One region of the Neptuniibacter sp. QD37_11 genome, then DNA from elsewhere that is predicted to be linked to it. Evidence: predicted binding sites of a transcription regulator. Region 1 holds the regulator's gene; the other holds the start of a gene.

Region 1 (7,407 bases):
GATACTAAGTCATGCTCTTCGAATAGAGAGGCTACTTGATCATCTGGCATGCTAGCATTGATCGGTTCAATATCCGTATTCATTATTTCACGGATCGTGATGGATGGATCTGACACCAATAATTTAGTTAAGGGTAGCAGCCCAATATATGAATCCTTTCGGCTTACAACGATCAAACTATCTGTCATCTCAGGGATTTCATCGTGACGACGGATATAACGTAAAGTGGCTTCCACACTGATGTCAGGACGGATCGTAGTTGTATCCGTATTCATCAGGCCGCCAGCTGTATCTTCTGGGTAAGATAGAAGTTGCTCAACCCTGCGGCGGTTTTGCTTATCCATGATCTGAAGGGTTTCCTTCATGACACGGTTTGGAAGCTGCTGAAGGACATCAACCATATCGTCTGAATCTAATGATTCAGTAAGCGCTAAAACCTCTTCAGAATTCATTCGGCTTAAGATATCAGCCTGAATGTCATCACCAAGGTGCTGTAAAACTTCGGCTTCTAAATCTTGAGAGATCAAGTTCCATAGAATTTGACGTTCTTTTGGTGGGGATTTCTCAATAAGGCGAGCTACTTCGGTCGGGCGAAGTGCACGGTTTAGCGTAAATCGAATCTGGCGAAATTCACCGCAATCGAGTGCTTCATTGAGCTTGTCCAGATTAGACTTGGTTTCTGTCTGCGCCATAAGATGCCGTCGCTAATGATTCGTCACGATGCTGTGAAAAATAGGAAGTCTACTAACGCGTTGATTATAGCGGATTGTAAAGGCAGGGATAACCCAATGATATGTATAAAATTATTACTCGTCTTCGTCGAAGCGATTATTGATTAGTTCTTCGATGGCAATGAGAGCGCTTTCTTCATCTGCTCCCTGAGTTTTTACGCATAGAGTAGTGCCCTGGCTAGCAGCTAGCATCATAACGGACATTATGCTTTTTCCATCAACTTCTCGACCATCCTTTACTAAAGTGATATCAGCAGAGAAGCGTGAAGTAACACCGATTAGCTTTGCAGCGGCGCGAGCATGGAGACCTAGTTTATTTATGATTTCTAGTTCTTTTTCTTGCATCAGTGTTAACTCAATTCTCTATGGCGAACATGAACATTATCCATGCGCTGTGAAAAATGGGAAGCCAGACGTTCGCTTATATACACAGAGCGATGTTGACCTCCAGTGCATCCAATTCCAATTGTTATATAGCTGCGATTGTTTTCGGCAAAGCGGGGCAGCCAGCGAGATAGAAATTCTGTAATGTCGCTGATCATCTCGTTAACTTCAGGAGAATTGTTCAGAAACTCTTCGACTGGTTGCTCTTGTCCCGTAAATCTTCTTAGTTCAGGTATCCAATGGGGATTAGGTAGCGCACGGACGTCGTATACGAAATCGACATCTAGAGGTACCCCATGTTTAAAGCCGAAGGACTCAAATTGAACTGAAAGCGTCTGCTCTTTTCGTTTAGCTACGCGGAGTTTAACTGTATCCCTTAGGTCATAAAGGGAGAGGCGTGTCGTGTCTATCCTGATATCCGCAAGGCTAGCAATGGGTTCAAGTAGCTCTGATTCGGATTGGATCGACTGCTGTAGATTCTTATGTTCATCTGAAAGCGGGTGTTTTCTTCGGGTTGAACTGTATCTTTTTAATAGCGTAGCTTCAGATGAATCGAGAAAAATTACTTCATATTCTGCCCATCGTTCTTGGCGAAGGTTAAGCAAAATTTGAGGGAATTTGGAAAGGTTGCTGAGTAGATTGCGTGCATCAATGCTGACCGCTATGCGATCCGGGTGACTAGGTTCACTACTCATTTGCTGGACTAAATCAGGTAGCAATAATGCTGGGAGGTTGTCTATGCAATAGAAGCCTATATCTTCTAGAGCTTGTAGAGCCGTACTTTTGCCGGAACCGGATCGACCGCTTATCACTACAAGCTTCATTTCACATCCTATGAACTAAGTTGGCAAATTGCCTGATAGAGCGCTTCGTTATCTGCAACACTTCTCAGCTGTTCTCGCACGCTTTCTTGGCTGAATAACTCAGCAATCGCGGCAAGAGTTTGTAAGTGTTCAGATGTAGCATCTTCTGGTACCAAAAGAACAAACAAAAGATCTACCGGTTTGCTATCTATAGCGTCGAAATCAATTGGTTGAGCTAATTTGATTAAGTAGCCTTTGGCATCGCTGCAGTCAGCTAGTCTGCAATGGGGTATAGCTATGCCATCGCCTATGCCAGTACTACCTAATTTCTCGCGGCCGTGTAAGCCGTTGAAGATACAAGATGCTTCTAGGTTAGGGTTTTGCTCTGAAATAATTTCAGATGCTTTTTCCAGAATTCGTTTTTTACTGCTCCCCTCAAGACCACATAGGGTGCTTGAGGGGGTTAATAGTTCATGGACCAGCATAATACGTTGTAGCGGAGGCCTATTTGTGGTTTTTGAGTTTTTCTTTATGTTTTATAACTTGGCGGTCTAGCTTGTCAGTCAGGCCGTCAATTGCAGCATACATATCATCGTGTTCGTGAGTTGCGAACAGTTGGGCGCCGGAGACATGCATCTCTGCATCTGCTTTCTGGCGCTGTTTTTCGATGCTTAGTGTTACTTGAACATTGGTGATGTTATCGAAGTGACGCTCAATTTTCTGCATTTTTTCTAGGACGTAGTTTTGCATTGAATCAGTCAGTTCAACATGATGTCCAGTAATATTAATCTGCATAGGTCTCTCCTACTTGAGTGGAGGCGTTTTGCCGCCGTCCTTATTTATTATCTCTTTATTAAACCAGACGCTTTCTCTCATTAGAAGGTGGAATTCCCATTGCTTCACGATATTTTGCAATGGTGCGCCTAGCAACTTTGAATCCTTGTTCATCGAGGAACTGCGCGATTTTGTTATCGCTCAAAGGTTTAGCTGTGTTCTCTGCTGCAACCATCTTTTTAATTAGGGCGCGGATTGCTGTTGAAGATGCTGCTCCGCCTGTAGCTGTACTGACATGGCTGGAGAAGAAGTATTTCAATTCAAAAATACCGCGTGGTGTGTGCATAAACTTTTGCGTTGTTACACGAGAGATAGTTGATTCATGCATCTCTACTGCTTCAGCAATATCGTGTAATACCATAGGTTTCATGCCTTCTTCGCCATGATCTAGAAAACCAGATTGTCGTTTAACGATCTCATTCGACACTTTTAATAGGGTTTCATTACGGCTTTGTAGGCTTTTAATAAACCAACGTGCTTCTTGAAGATGGTTTTTCAGATAGGTGTTATCCAAACTGTTATCTGCACGCTTTACTAAACCTGCATAACCGGAGTTTATTCTAAGTTTAGGCGAAACTTCTGGATTTAGGTTAACAGTCCAAACACCGCGTTGTTTTGTTACGATGACATCTGGGATGACATATTCTGCAGCGGTCTGGCTTATGCTAGCGCCAGGTTTAGGGTTGAGGCTTTGAATGAGCTGAATAACTTGTTGTAGCTGTGGCTCTTTTAGGCGCGTCTTGCGCATTAATTGACGATAGTCGTGGGTGCCTAGAAGCTTGATGTATTGATTGACCACTTTAATGGCCTCATTACGCCACGGTGTATCAGATGGAAGTTGGCGAAGCTGTATAGCTAAGCATTCACTAAGGTCTCGACAAGCAATACCGGCCGGATCAAATTGTTGAATACGATGCAGTACGGCTTCTATTTCATCAAGTTCAACTTCGTCACTCTCATCGGAATTTTGTTCCAAAAAGTGCTCATGAATCTCTTCAAGAGGAACAGTTAAATAACCATCCGGATTAATGCCATCAATAATGTTGGTCGCAATGAGTCGATCCAGATCGCTCATAGGCGTCAAGTTTAGTTGCCAGTGAAGGTGATCTTGTAAGGTTTCTTCTGCCGTGTCATTTGATTCAAACGAATCAAGATCTTCTTTACTTAACGTTGGTGTGGAAGATTGATAGGTGTCTTCCCAGTTACTGTCAGTAGATAGCTCTTCAGGAATGCTCTCATTCCAATTATCTTCAGCCGCAGGTGTGTCGTCGAAGTCCTGTTCTGCTGAAGTGTTATTCTCTAATTCTTCGGCAGCAGCGCTTTGATGTGTTTCTAGGTTGTTATCCTGTTCATTAGATGGTACATCAGTAGTGTTGTCATCCTCAGATACATCCAGCATAGGATTGCTTTCAAGTGCCTCCTGAATCTCTTGTTGAAGATCCAGTGTAGATAATTGCAGCAGGCGAATCGCTTGCTGCAATTGTGGTGTCATTGTGAGCTGTTGCCCAATTTTTAAATGAAGCGCTTGTTTCATAATACGGCGGCACTAACTCCAGAGGCTACAATCATCTAGTTATTATCTATGGGTTTATAAGGTGAATTGATCACCGAGATACGCATCGCGCACTGCTTCATTATTCATAATGTCATCAGGCTTACCATTGGCAAGTATAGTGCCTTCACTGACAATATAGGCACTTTCGCAGATATCCAGTGTTTCTCTGACATTGTGATCAGTAATCAAAATGCCGATACCTTTGGACTGAAGGTGACGAATCGTTTGTTTGATGTCATTGACTGAAATAGGGTCAACACCAGCAAAAGGTTCATCTAAAAGCACAAATTCAGGTTCGGTTGCTAAGGCTCTGGCAATTTCAACCCTACGTCGTTCACCGCCAGATAGGCTCATGCCAAGGCTATCGCGAATATGAGTGATGTGAAATTCTTCCAGAAGCTCATTCATTTTGGACTTGATAGCTTGTTTATCTAAATCTTTTCGTGTTTCTAGTATCGCGAGCAAGTTGTCTTGTACAGATAGTTTGCGAAAAATTGAGGCTTCTTGAGGCAGGTAACCAATGCCTTCACGAGCACGCCCGTGCATAGGAAGGGCTGTGATATCTTGATCTTTAATTTTAACTTGGCCACGGTCTGCTTGTACAAGACCGACTATCATATAAAAACAGGTGGTTTTGCCTGCACCATTGGGGCCGAGAAGCCCAACAATCTCACCGCTATTAATTTTAAGTGAGACGTCTTTTACTACTTCTCTTCCTTTGTAGCGCTTAGCTAAATTTCGCGCTTCCAATAAGCTCATTACAGCAGGCCTTATTTCTTCTTAGTGGGCTGAATGACCATGTTTACACGGCCTTTTTCTTTAGCGTCTTTTGATGTTGCACCAAAAGCATCCACAATTGATTTGTCTAGGTCATAAACAATTTTATTGCCAGTAAAGGTGTCTTTGCCTTGTACTACTTTGGCACTTTGCGTAATGGTTAATTTCTTTTTGTTAACCATATACACCATGTGTTTACCCCAAGCATCACTGAAGTCACCATTCACTTCTTGTTGTTGGCGGAAGTGAGCGGGTGCGCCTTTAGCGACTAATTTATCCACACCTTCGTTGGCGCGGTGCATATCTACATGGGCTGCTTCGATCAGCAGTGAACCTTGCTTGATAATGACATTGCCCTTATAGGTGGTGATACCAGTCGTGTCATTAATGCTAGCGGAATCTGCTGTGATGTAGATCGGCTTATCCTGATCATCAGGCAGGGCGAAACTGGTATTCGACGCAAGCAAACATAGTGCAACAAGCGTTTGTGATAACCTAATCAACATTTTGATGTGTTCCTTCTACCCTTGAATGCAAATTTAAAACACGGGTGTTGAAATTAATATCCATTCCAGTGCCTTGCATTAGAGTGTGTTCAGTTTCTAAATTCACTGGCAGGTCTGTTTCGGCGATATCTTTTTTGGGATAAATCGTCAGCGCTTCGGTGGTTAGCTTTTTGCTCGAGCGCGCATTTGAATTATCAATAACAATGACATTACCTGCAAGATCTATTCGGCTGTTATCGTCTTGTGCTGTGCCTGTATCTGAAGAAATGTTGACAACGGAGTTGTCGGATCGATAAAGATTGCTTTTAGGTTCAATCAGTAAATTTTGTTTGTCTGACGGACTATGTTCTAGCCGCGGCGTCGTTAATTCTTGCTTTAGATTGCCCTTAATGTCCCATTCTTTAACCGCTGCTTGGTCGACAAAATAATCCATCTTTTCAGATAGGGGGGTATTGGTTGTACCGTGTTCTTGAGGTGAGCCTGAAAATCCCCAATACAGTAGTATTGGGATTAAAATGGCAGCAGCGATAATTATGCGTAATTTACTACTTAGATCAGGCATTTGCAGGAACTTTTAAAGGTACTTAGCATGTAATTGTTCAAGTTTACCTTGAGCTTCAAGGATATGCTCGCAAAATTCTCTTGCAGCCCCTTCACCACCTCTGCGTAAGCTACACCAATCGGCATGTTGCTTAACCAATTCGTGCCCGTTTGGAACAGAGGCGCCGAATGCGCAGTGACGAATAGCGGATAGGTCCGGCAAATCGTCACCTATATAAGCAGTTGTAGCTGCACTATGTGAGGTGTTAGACCAAAGCTCTTCTAAAGCGATAAGCTTATCTTCGCGGCCTTGAAATAGGTAATGGATACCCAGTGATTTACTGCGAAGTTCTACTTGTGGGGAACTACGCCCTGTAATGATTGCAGTCTCGATTCCTGCTTCCATCAATAGTTTTAGACCAAGGCCGTCCAGTGTATTGAACTGCTTGACCTCTTGACCATTGGGGAGAAAAAGAAGCTGGCCGTTGGTTAAAATGCCATCTACATCAAAAACAGCAAGTGTAATGTTCTTTAGAGAAGTTGTTACTGTCATTAAATTACGCCTGCTTTAAGTAGGTCGTGCATGTTTAGAGCGCCAATTGGTCTATTTGATTCATCCGTCACAATAAGTGCGTTTATCTTCTTGGCTTCCATTATTTGTAGGCACTCAGCAGCTAAGGCTTCGCTACTGACTGTGGTGCCTTTACGAGTCATGACATTATCTATAGCTGTGGTTTTAAGATCTACGTTCTGATCTAGCGCCCGGCGTAAATCTCCATCGGTGAATATGCCGAGTAACTTGCCGTCTTTATCTACGATTGTAGTCATACCTAGGCGTTTACGAGTCACTTCTAAAAGTGCTTCTTGTAAAAGGGTTCCTGATTCAACCTCCGGCACGTCCTGATCAGCATGCATAATATCGCTTACTTTTAGGAGTAGCTTTCGTCCTAAACTGCCGCCTGGGTGGGAAAAAGCAAAATCTTCAGCGCTAAACCCGCGTGCTTCTAAAAGAGCTATAGCTAATGCATCTCCTAGCACTAATTGAGTTGTAGTACTTGAAGTTGGGGCTAAACCAAGAGGGCAGGCTTCTTTTTCAACGCCAATATGGAGGTTTGCATCAGAAGCTGTGGATAAGGTTGAATCTGCATTTGCCGTAATACTTATAAGCGGTGCCTTCATTCTTTTTAATAGAGGAATGATGGTAACGACTTCGGCTGTTTCTCCTGAATTAGATAGGGCGATAACCACATCGTTTGAAGTGATCATTCCTAGGTCAC
Region 2 (7,407 bases), 160 kb from region 1:
TCATGACCAAACAATTCTGACTCAATCAGATCATGAGGGATAGCCGCCATATTCAGTGGAATAAAAGGCCTATCTCTACGCGGGCTATGCTTATGCAGCGCGTGTGCAACAAGCTCTTTACCCGTCCCCGACTCACCATTAATGAGAACCGTAATATTGGATTGAGATAATCGACCAATCGCACGGAAAACCTCCTGCATAGCAGGCGCTTCACCAATAATCTCTGTACCTTCTTCAGCAGCTTGCTCAGCTACCTGCTCTCGTTGCTCAATCGCATGCGCCAAAGCGCGTTTGGTTAGTGCAACAGCATCATCTACATCAAACGGTTTTGGTAAATACTCAAATGCACCACCCTGATAAGACGCAACTGCAGAATCTAAATCGGAGTGTGCCGTCATAATAATGATCGGAACTTGTGGATGAGTTTCTTGAATTTTCTCCAGCAACTGCAGTCCATCTGTTCCCGGCATGCGAATATCACTAATAATCGCATCAGGCACTTCACGCTCTAGTTGAGCCAATAAAGCATCTGCACTATCAAAAACTTCGGTTTGAAGCCCTTCTACTGCCATAGCTTTTTCAAGCACCCAACGAATTGAACGATCATCATCGACAATCCAGATTTTACCTGACAGGTTCATGACTTATCTCCAAAGGTATGAATAGTTGAAATTTAGTTTCCCCTGGCTGAGTTTCGCACTCAATCAATCCTTGATGCTGATTGATGATCGATTGTGCAATCGACAAGCCAAGGCCGGTTCCTTCTGCACGCCCGCTTACCATAGGGTAGAAAATCTTACTAAGTATCTCTTCTGGGATACCTGGGCCGTTATCTACAATTTCGACGCTACATACCAAACGGTGTTTTTCAGCGCCCAATGTAATTTGACGGAAAGCCCGTGTTTTAATCTGAATGGTTGGCTCAACAGTTCCTGCACCCTGCATCGCTTGCATACTGTTACGCAGGATATTTAATATCGCTTGGATAAGCTGCTCTGCATCACCTGTAAACTCAGGGATACTAGGATCGTAATCTCGCAATAGGGTTACAGAACCCTTAGTTTCAGCCTCAATAAGCTGGCAAACACGTTCGAGTATGGCGTGGATATTAACGTCTTCAAGCTTAGGTAACTTACGCGGCCCCAACAGACGATCAACCAAGTTCCTTAAGCGGTCAGCCTCTTCAATGATTACGCGGGTATAATCATGTAAGGCAGGATCTGGCAGCTCTCGTTCTAGCAATTGCGCGGCACCACGAATTCCACCCAAAGGATTCTTAATTTCATGTGCCATGCCACGGACTAGAGATCTGGCAGTATCATGTTGAGTTAGAAGATCCTCTTCACGCTCGATTCTCATCAAACGGTCTCTCGCTTCTATCTCAATCAGGAGCTGTCGACCACTCAACCAGAACAAAGGATTAATCGAATAATCCACCGTTAGTACACTGCCACTTTGAGTCACCAATTTAGCTTCACGGCGCGTGTAAGGATGACCCGTCTCAATACAAGCACGCAGGTCTTCAATGCCATGTTCCTCTGGTGAGAACCACTCCGCCACAGACACTTGAGACAAACGACGCAAACTCGCCTCTAACAGCATCTCAGCTGCAGGATTGGCATATTCCACATCAAGGTTGCCATCCAGCAGAACCACCGCTGTAGAAAGGTTTTCTATTATCTGTTTATGAAAATCTATTACTGGCATCGACCTACACTCTTTTACTTAAGTTTACTTCTGCAAAAAGTAAACCAAGTTTTACCACTGCCCTAAATTGCTCTCAGGCAGCACCATTACTGTCTATTCTAATATTGAGTGTAGCTGCTTAAAAATGATGGCGCACCATTTTAGTGCATTAAATATTATTAAGATATTAATCGTCACTAAATAAGTGCATAACGGTAAGATTTAAAAACAAAAAAGCCTCCACAAGGGAGGCTTTTTCAGAAGAATTAAGACTTATACAGAGTAGTACAGGTCAAATTCAACTGGGTGAGTAGTCATGTTCACTTTCTCAACTTCTTCACGCTTAAGCGCGATGAACGCATCAAGCATGTCATCAGTGAATACACCACCTTGAGTCAAGAACTCACGATCTTCTTCAAGAGCGTTTAGAGCTTCTTCTAGAGATGAAGCAACCTGTGGGATCTCAGCAGCTTCTTCAGCTGGTAGATCGTAAAGGTCTTTGTCTGCAGCATCGCCAGGGTGGATCTTGTTCTTGATACCGTCAAGACCAGCCATCATTAGTGCAGAGAAACATAGGTATGGGTTCGCAGATGGATCTGGGAAACGCGCTTCTACACGACGTGCTTTAGGGCTAGTCACGTATGGGATACGGATTGAAGCAGAACGGTTACGTGCAGAGTAAGCAAGCATAACTGGAGCTTCGAAACCTGGTACTAGACGCTTGTAAGCGTTAGTAGAAGAGTTAGTCAAAGCGTTAAGCGCTTTAGCGTGCTTGATGATACCGCCGATGTAGTAAAGAGCAGTTTCAGACATGCCCGCGTATGCATCACCAGCAAACAGGTTAACACCGTCTTTAGATAGAGACATGTGAACGTGCATACCAGAACCGTTGTCACCAACTAGTGGCTTAGGCATGAATGTAGCTGTTTTGCCGTAAGCGTGTGCAACGTTGTGTACACAGTACTTAAGAACCTGAACTTCGTCCGCTTTAGCAGTTAAAGTGTTCGCACCAACACCAATTTCACACTGACCAGCAGTTGCTACTTCGTGGTGGTGTACTTCAATTTCAAGATCCATCGCTTCCATCGCGTCACACATAGCGCCACGTAGGTCGTGAAGAGAATCAATTGGTGGTACTGGGAAGTAACCGCCTTTAACACGTGGACGGTGACCAGTGTTACCACCTTCGATCTTGTGGCTAGACGCCCAAGATGCTTCTTCAGAAGCGATTGTGTAACCACAACCAGAGATATCTGCATGCCATTTCACTTCGTCAAATACGAAGAATTCTGGCTCAGGACCGAACATAGCTGTGTCAGCAATACCTGTAGACTTAAGGTACTCTTCTGCGCGCTTAGCTACAGAACGTGGGTCACGCTCGTAACCTTGACCAGTAGCTGGCTCAACGATGTTACAACGAACGATTACAGTAGTAGCTTCAGAGAATGGATCCAGCAGAGAAGCGCTGTCGTCCGGCATCAGGATCATGTCGGAATCGTTAATACCTTTCCAACCTGAGATGGATGAACCATCGAACATTTTACCTTCTTCAAAGAAGTCATCGCCCATGTCGGAAACTGGGATAGTTACGTGCTGCTCTTTACCGTGAGAGTCGGTGAAACGTAGGTCAATCCACTTAGCATTGCTTTCTTTGATCAGATTCAGAGTCTTCTCTGACATGAGACTTTCTCCACTTAGTAATTACCAGGCTGAACATTGTCAGCCTAAAGAAATCAGAATTAATTATCGGCTTAGGACAAAGCAACAAGCGTGCCAGAATAGAAAACCCAGCATTCCTCAACATTTAGAGGCACTTGCAGCATAAATGCACCAAAAGCACCGCACCAAAATCGAACACAAGCAACTTTAATGCACCATAATAGTGCAAGCTTCATTGAATCAATTTTTATGCACCGTTATGGGCCTATAATATACTCCAACCTTATTCAAAACGCCCACCTATAATGTGTCTGTTTTTAACTTAATTCCTACTCAGATCAATCTGCTCATGTAGATAGAAATAATAAAAACAAAAACTCTATCGATTTGATTAAGAAATATGCAGTAATTTATCTATAAACACGTATAATTCCGCATTCGCAAAAATATCTCACAGGTATACACACGTGATCGAAAAGCTAAGAAACATCGCTATCATCGCGCACGTTGACCACGGTAAAACAACCCTGGTTGATAAGCTGCTTGCACAATCCGGCACACTAGGCCGTCGTGATGAAGGCACTGAGCGCATCATGGACTCCAACGACCAGGAGAAAGAGCGCGGCATTACCATTTTGGCAAAAAACACTGCTATCAAATGGAACGACTACCGCATCAACATTGTGGACACTCCTGGGCACGCCGACTTCGGTGGTGAAGTAGAGCGCGTACTGTCTATGGTTGACTGTGTATGCCTACTAGTTGACGCTGTTGATGGCCCAATGCCACAAACACGCTTCGTAACTCAGAAAGCATTTGACCAAGGCCTACGCCCAATCGTTGTTATCAACAAGATTGACCGCCCTGGCGCACGTCCAGATTGGGTTATCGATCAAGTATTTGATCTATTCGATAGCCTAGGTGCTACTGATGAGCAACTAGACTTCCCAATTGTTTACGCATCTGCACTAAACGGTATTGCAGGTCTAGAGCCAGACGATATGTCTGAGGATATGACACCACTTTTCGAAGCGATCGTTGAGCATGTAGATCCACCAAAAGTAGACGTTGATGGCCCACTACAGATGCAAGTATCTGCACTTGACTACAACAGCTACCTTGGCGTTATCGGTGTTGGCCGAGTTACTCGTGGTACTATCAACACGAATACGCAAGTAAAAGTTATTGATCGTGAAGGCGCTGTTCGTAGCGGCCGTATCCTGAAGATCATGGGTTATCACGGCCTAGAGCGTGTAGAAGTAGAAAGCGCAACTGCAGGGGACATTATTTGTGTTACTGGTATTGACGCTTTAAACATCTCCGACACTATCTGCGACCCTGATAAAGTTGAAGCTCTACCTGCACTAAGTGTAGATGAGCCGACAGTCTCCATGACCTTCCAAGTTAACGACTCTCCGTTCGCAGGTCAGGATGGTAAGTTTGTAACTAGCCGTAACATCAAAGAGCGCCTAGATCGTGAACTTATCCACAACGTTGCCCTACGCGTAGAAGATGGTGAAACACCAGAGAAATTTAAAGTTTCTGGCCGTGGTGAACTTCACCTTTCTGTATTGATTGAAACAATGCGCCGTGAAGGCTTCGAGCTAGGTGTATCTCGTCCAGAAGTAATTCAGAAAGAAGTCGATGGTGAAATCCACGAACCATACGAAATGGTTATGATCGACGTTGAAGACGAGCACCAAGGTTCTGTTATTGAAGAACTAGGCAAGCGTAAAGGTGACATGACAAACATGGAAGTAGACGGCAAAGGCCGTGTACGTCTAACGTTCATGATCCCATCTCGCGGCCTTATCGGCTTCCGTTCTCTGTTCCTGACAATGACTTCAGGTACAGGCATCATGACTTCTATCTTCGACCACTATGGTCCAGTTAAAGAAGGTGAAGTTGTTAGCCGTATCAATGGTGTTCTTGTATCCATGGTTACAGGTAAAGCTCTTGGTTACGCACTATGGAACCTACAAGACCGTGGTCGTCTATGCATCGAACCAAACGTTGAAGTTTACGAAGGTATGCTACTAGGCATCCACAGTCGTAATAATGACCTAGCTGTAAACCCAACTAAAGGTAAGCAGCTAACTAACGTTCGTGCTTCTGGTTCTGATGAAAACATCCAGCTAACACCTCCTGTGAAATTCACACTGGAGCAAGCGCTAGATTTCATCGAAGATGATGAATTGGTAGAAGTTACACCTAACTTCATCCGTCTACGTAAGAAGCTTCTTAAAGAGAACGAACGTAAACGCGCGAAGAACAAATAAGAGATTATCTCTATCTTAAAAAGGCAGCCTTGAGCTGCCTTTTTTATTTTCTAATACCGTAGCTCTGACACAACTAGCTCACTATACTTACAAATTAGGACGTCAATCTGTGCCGGAGGCCATATGCGCATTCCCTACCCTGAAATACACCCCTATAACGAATTTCAGCTAAAGGTATCTGATACCCACAGCCTTTATGTAGAGGAAAGTGGCAACCCTCAAGGTATGCCAGCACTATTTGTTCACGGAGGCCCCGGCGGCGGAACTGCGCCAGCACATCGAAGCTTTTTTGATCCAGAGAAATATCGAATCATTTTGTTTGATCAACGCGGTTGCGGCAAATCTACACCTCATTCAGATCTCACAGATAATACGACCTCTGATCTAATAGCAGACATGGAAGCAATCAGAAAATATCTGAATGTGGATAAATGGTTACTATTCGGTGGTTCTTGGGGCTCTACTCTAAGCATTCTCTACGCTCAAGCTCATCCCGGTCGAGTATCCGGCATGATTCTCAGAGGCATTTTTCTCTGTCGAGAACAGGATATCCAGTGGTTTTATCAACGTGGAGCGAGTGCAATTTTCCCAGACTATTGGAAAGAGTACGAACAGATCATTCCAAGAACTGAGCGTGACGACATGCTCAAAGCCTACTACAAGCGCTTAACCTCATCTAATGAGATCGCACGCATGTCTGCAGCAAAGGCATGGTCAATATGGGAAGGTCGTTGCTCTACGCTAGATCCAAACAACGATATAGTTGATCATTTTGCAGATCCCCACGTAGCGCTTGCAATGGCGAGAATAGAAGCGCATTTCTTTATAAATAAAGCCTTTATAGAGCCCAACCAAATCATTAATAATTGTTCCAAAATAGAAAAAATTAAAACAGTGATCGTACATGGCCGTTACGATATGGTATGCCCCATCGAACAAGCTCAAGCTCTCTATGATGCTTTACCAGAATCAGAGTTTCACATCGTACGAGACGCCGGTCATTCAGCGTTTGAGCCTGGTATTACTGACAATCTAATTCGTGCAACAGATAACTTCGCCATATCATTGGCATAATACATACAGACACAAGCAAACCTGAATATGAAAGCACTGATCCAAAGAGTAAAATCAGCTAGCGTCGAAGTTAACGCAGAAACCGTAGGCAAAATTAACCAAGGCATTTTATTACTACTGGGTATAGAGAAAACTGACACTGAAGCAGACGCCAACAAACTGCTAAAAAAAATACTCGGTTATCGTGTTTTTGCTGATAACGAAGGGAAAATGAACCTCAATCTACAACAGATCAATGGCGGATTGCTCATAGTCTCTCAATTCACGATTGTGGCAGACACTAAAAAAGGTTTACGACCAAGCTTCTCTTCAGGCGCATCACCAGAGCACGGTGAAAAACTATATAACTACTTTGTACAGCAAGCCAAACAACAGCACACAGAGGTTGAAACAGGTATTTTTGCTGCGGATATGGCCGTCTCATTAACCAATGATGGGCCAGTTACCTTTTGGCTGGAAAGCTAAAGTTACAGGGCCTATCAAACCTCCGATGAGAGCTGATAGGCCTTTAATCGCTTCTTCTCTTCTACCTCATCATCAATCGGTCTATTTAATCTCGCCGCCCGATAATGGTTATTAAAGACAGAAAAATAATCTGACATTATTTCTGCCCCTTTTTGATCACCGGCTAGCTTTAACATTTCTGCAGCCACCTCAGCTGTACACAATTGACCAGCAACAGGCGCCTTGCGCAGCTTATATTGAGAGG

Evidence for each region. The regulator sigma-54, encoded in region 1, starts transcription at its own class of promoters, with help from an activator protein. The targets are predictions, from matches to a motif close to TGGCACNNNNNTTGCTNT.
Region 2: glnA (glutamate--ammonia ligase) is a predicted target of sigma-54. The motif match lies at 3,445-3,462, and genes of this name have one in related genera.

What each region holds. Positions count from the first base shown of each region.
Region 1 is NZ_CP180552.1:2,647,282-2,654,688, reverse strand. Features, by position in the region: gene mgtE (magnesium transporter) at 1-692, opposite strand, end outside; gene ACMXYT_RS12340 (HPr family phosphocarrier protein) at 807-1,076, opposite strand; gene rapZ (RNase adapter RapZ) at 1,082-1,939, opposite strand; gene ptsN (PTS IIA-like nitrogen regulatory protein PtsN) at 1,948-2,406, opposite strand; gene hpf (ribosome hibernation-promoting factor, HPF/YfiA family) at 2,423-2,713, opposite strand; gene ACMXYT_RS12320 (RNA polymerase factor sigma-54) at 2,772-4,286, opposite strand; gene lptB (LPS export ABC transporter ATP-binding protein) at 4,341-5,066, opposite strand; gene lptA (lipopolysaccharide transport periplasmic protein LptA) at 5,078-5,590, opposite strand; gene lptC (LPS export ABC transporter periplasmic protein LptC) at 5,580-6,152, opposite strand; gene ACMXYT_RS12300 (KdsC family phosphatase) at 6,165-6,683, opposite strand; gene ACMXYT_RS12295 (KpsF/GutQ family sugar-phosphate isomerase) at 6,683-7,407, opposite strand, start outside.
Region 2 is NZ_CP180552.1:2,807,644-2,815,050, forward strand. Features, by position in the region: gene glnG (nitrogen regulation protein NR(I)) at 1-641, opposite strand, end outside; gene glnL (nitrogen regulation protein NR(II)) at 625-1,707, opposite strand; gene glnA (glutamate--ammonia ligase) at 1,960-3,366, opposite strand; gene typA (translational GTPase TypA) at 3,813-5,624, shown strand; gene pip (prolyl aminopeptidase) at 5,748-6,698, shown strand; gene dtd (D-aminoacyl-tRNA deacylase) at 6,726-7,163, shown strand; gene ACMXYT_RS13130 (tRNA-uridine aminocarboxypropyltransferase) at 7,178-7,407, opposite strand, start outside.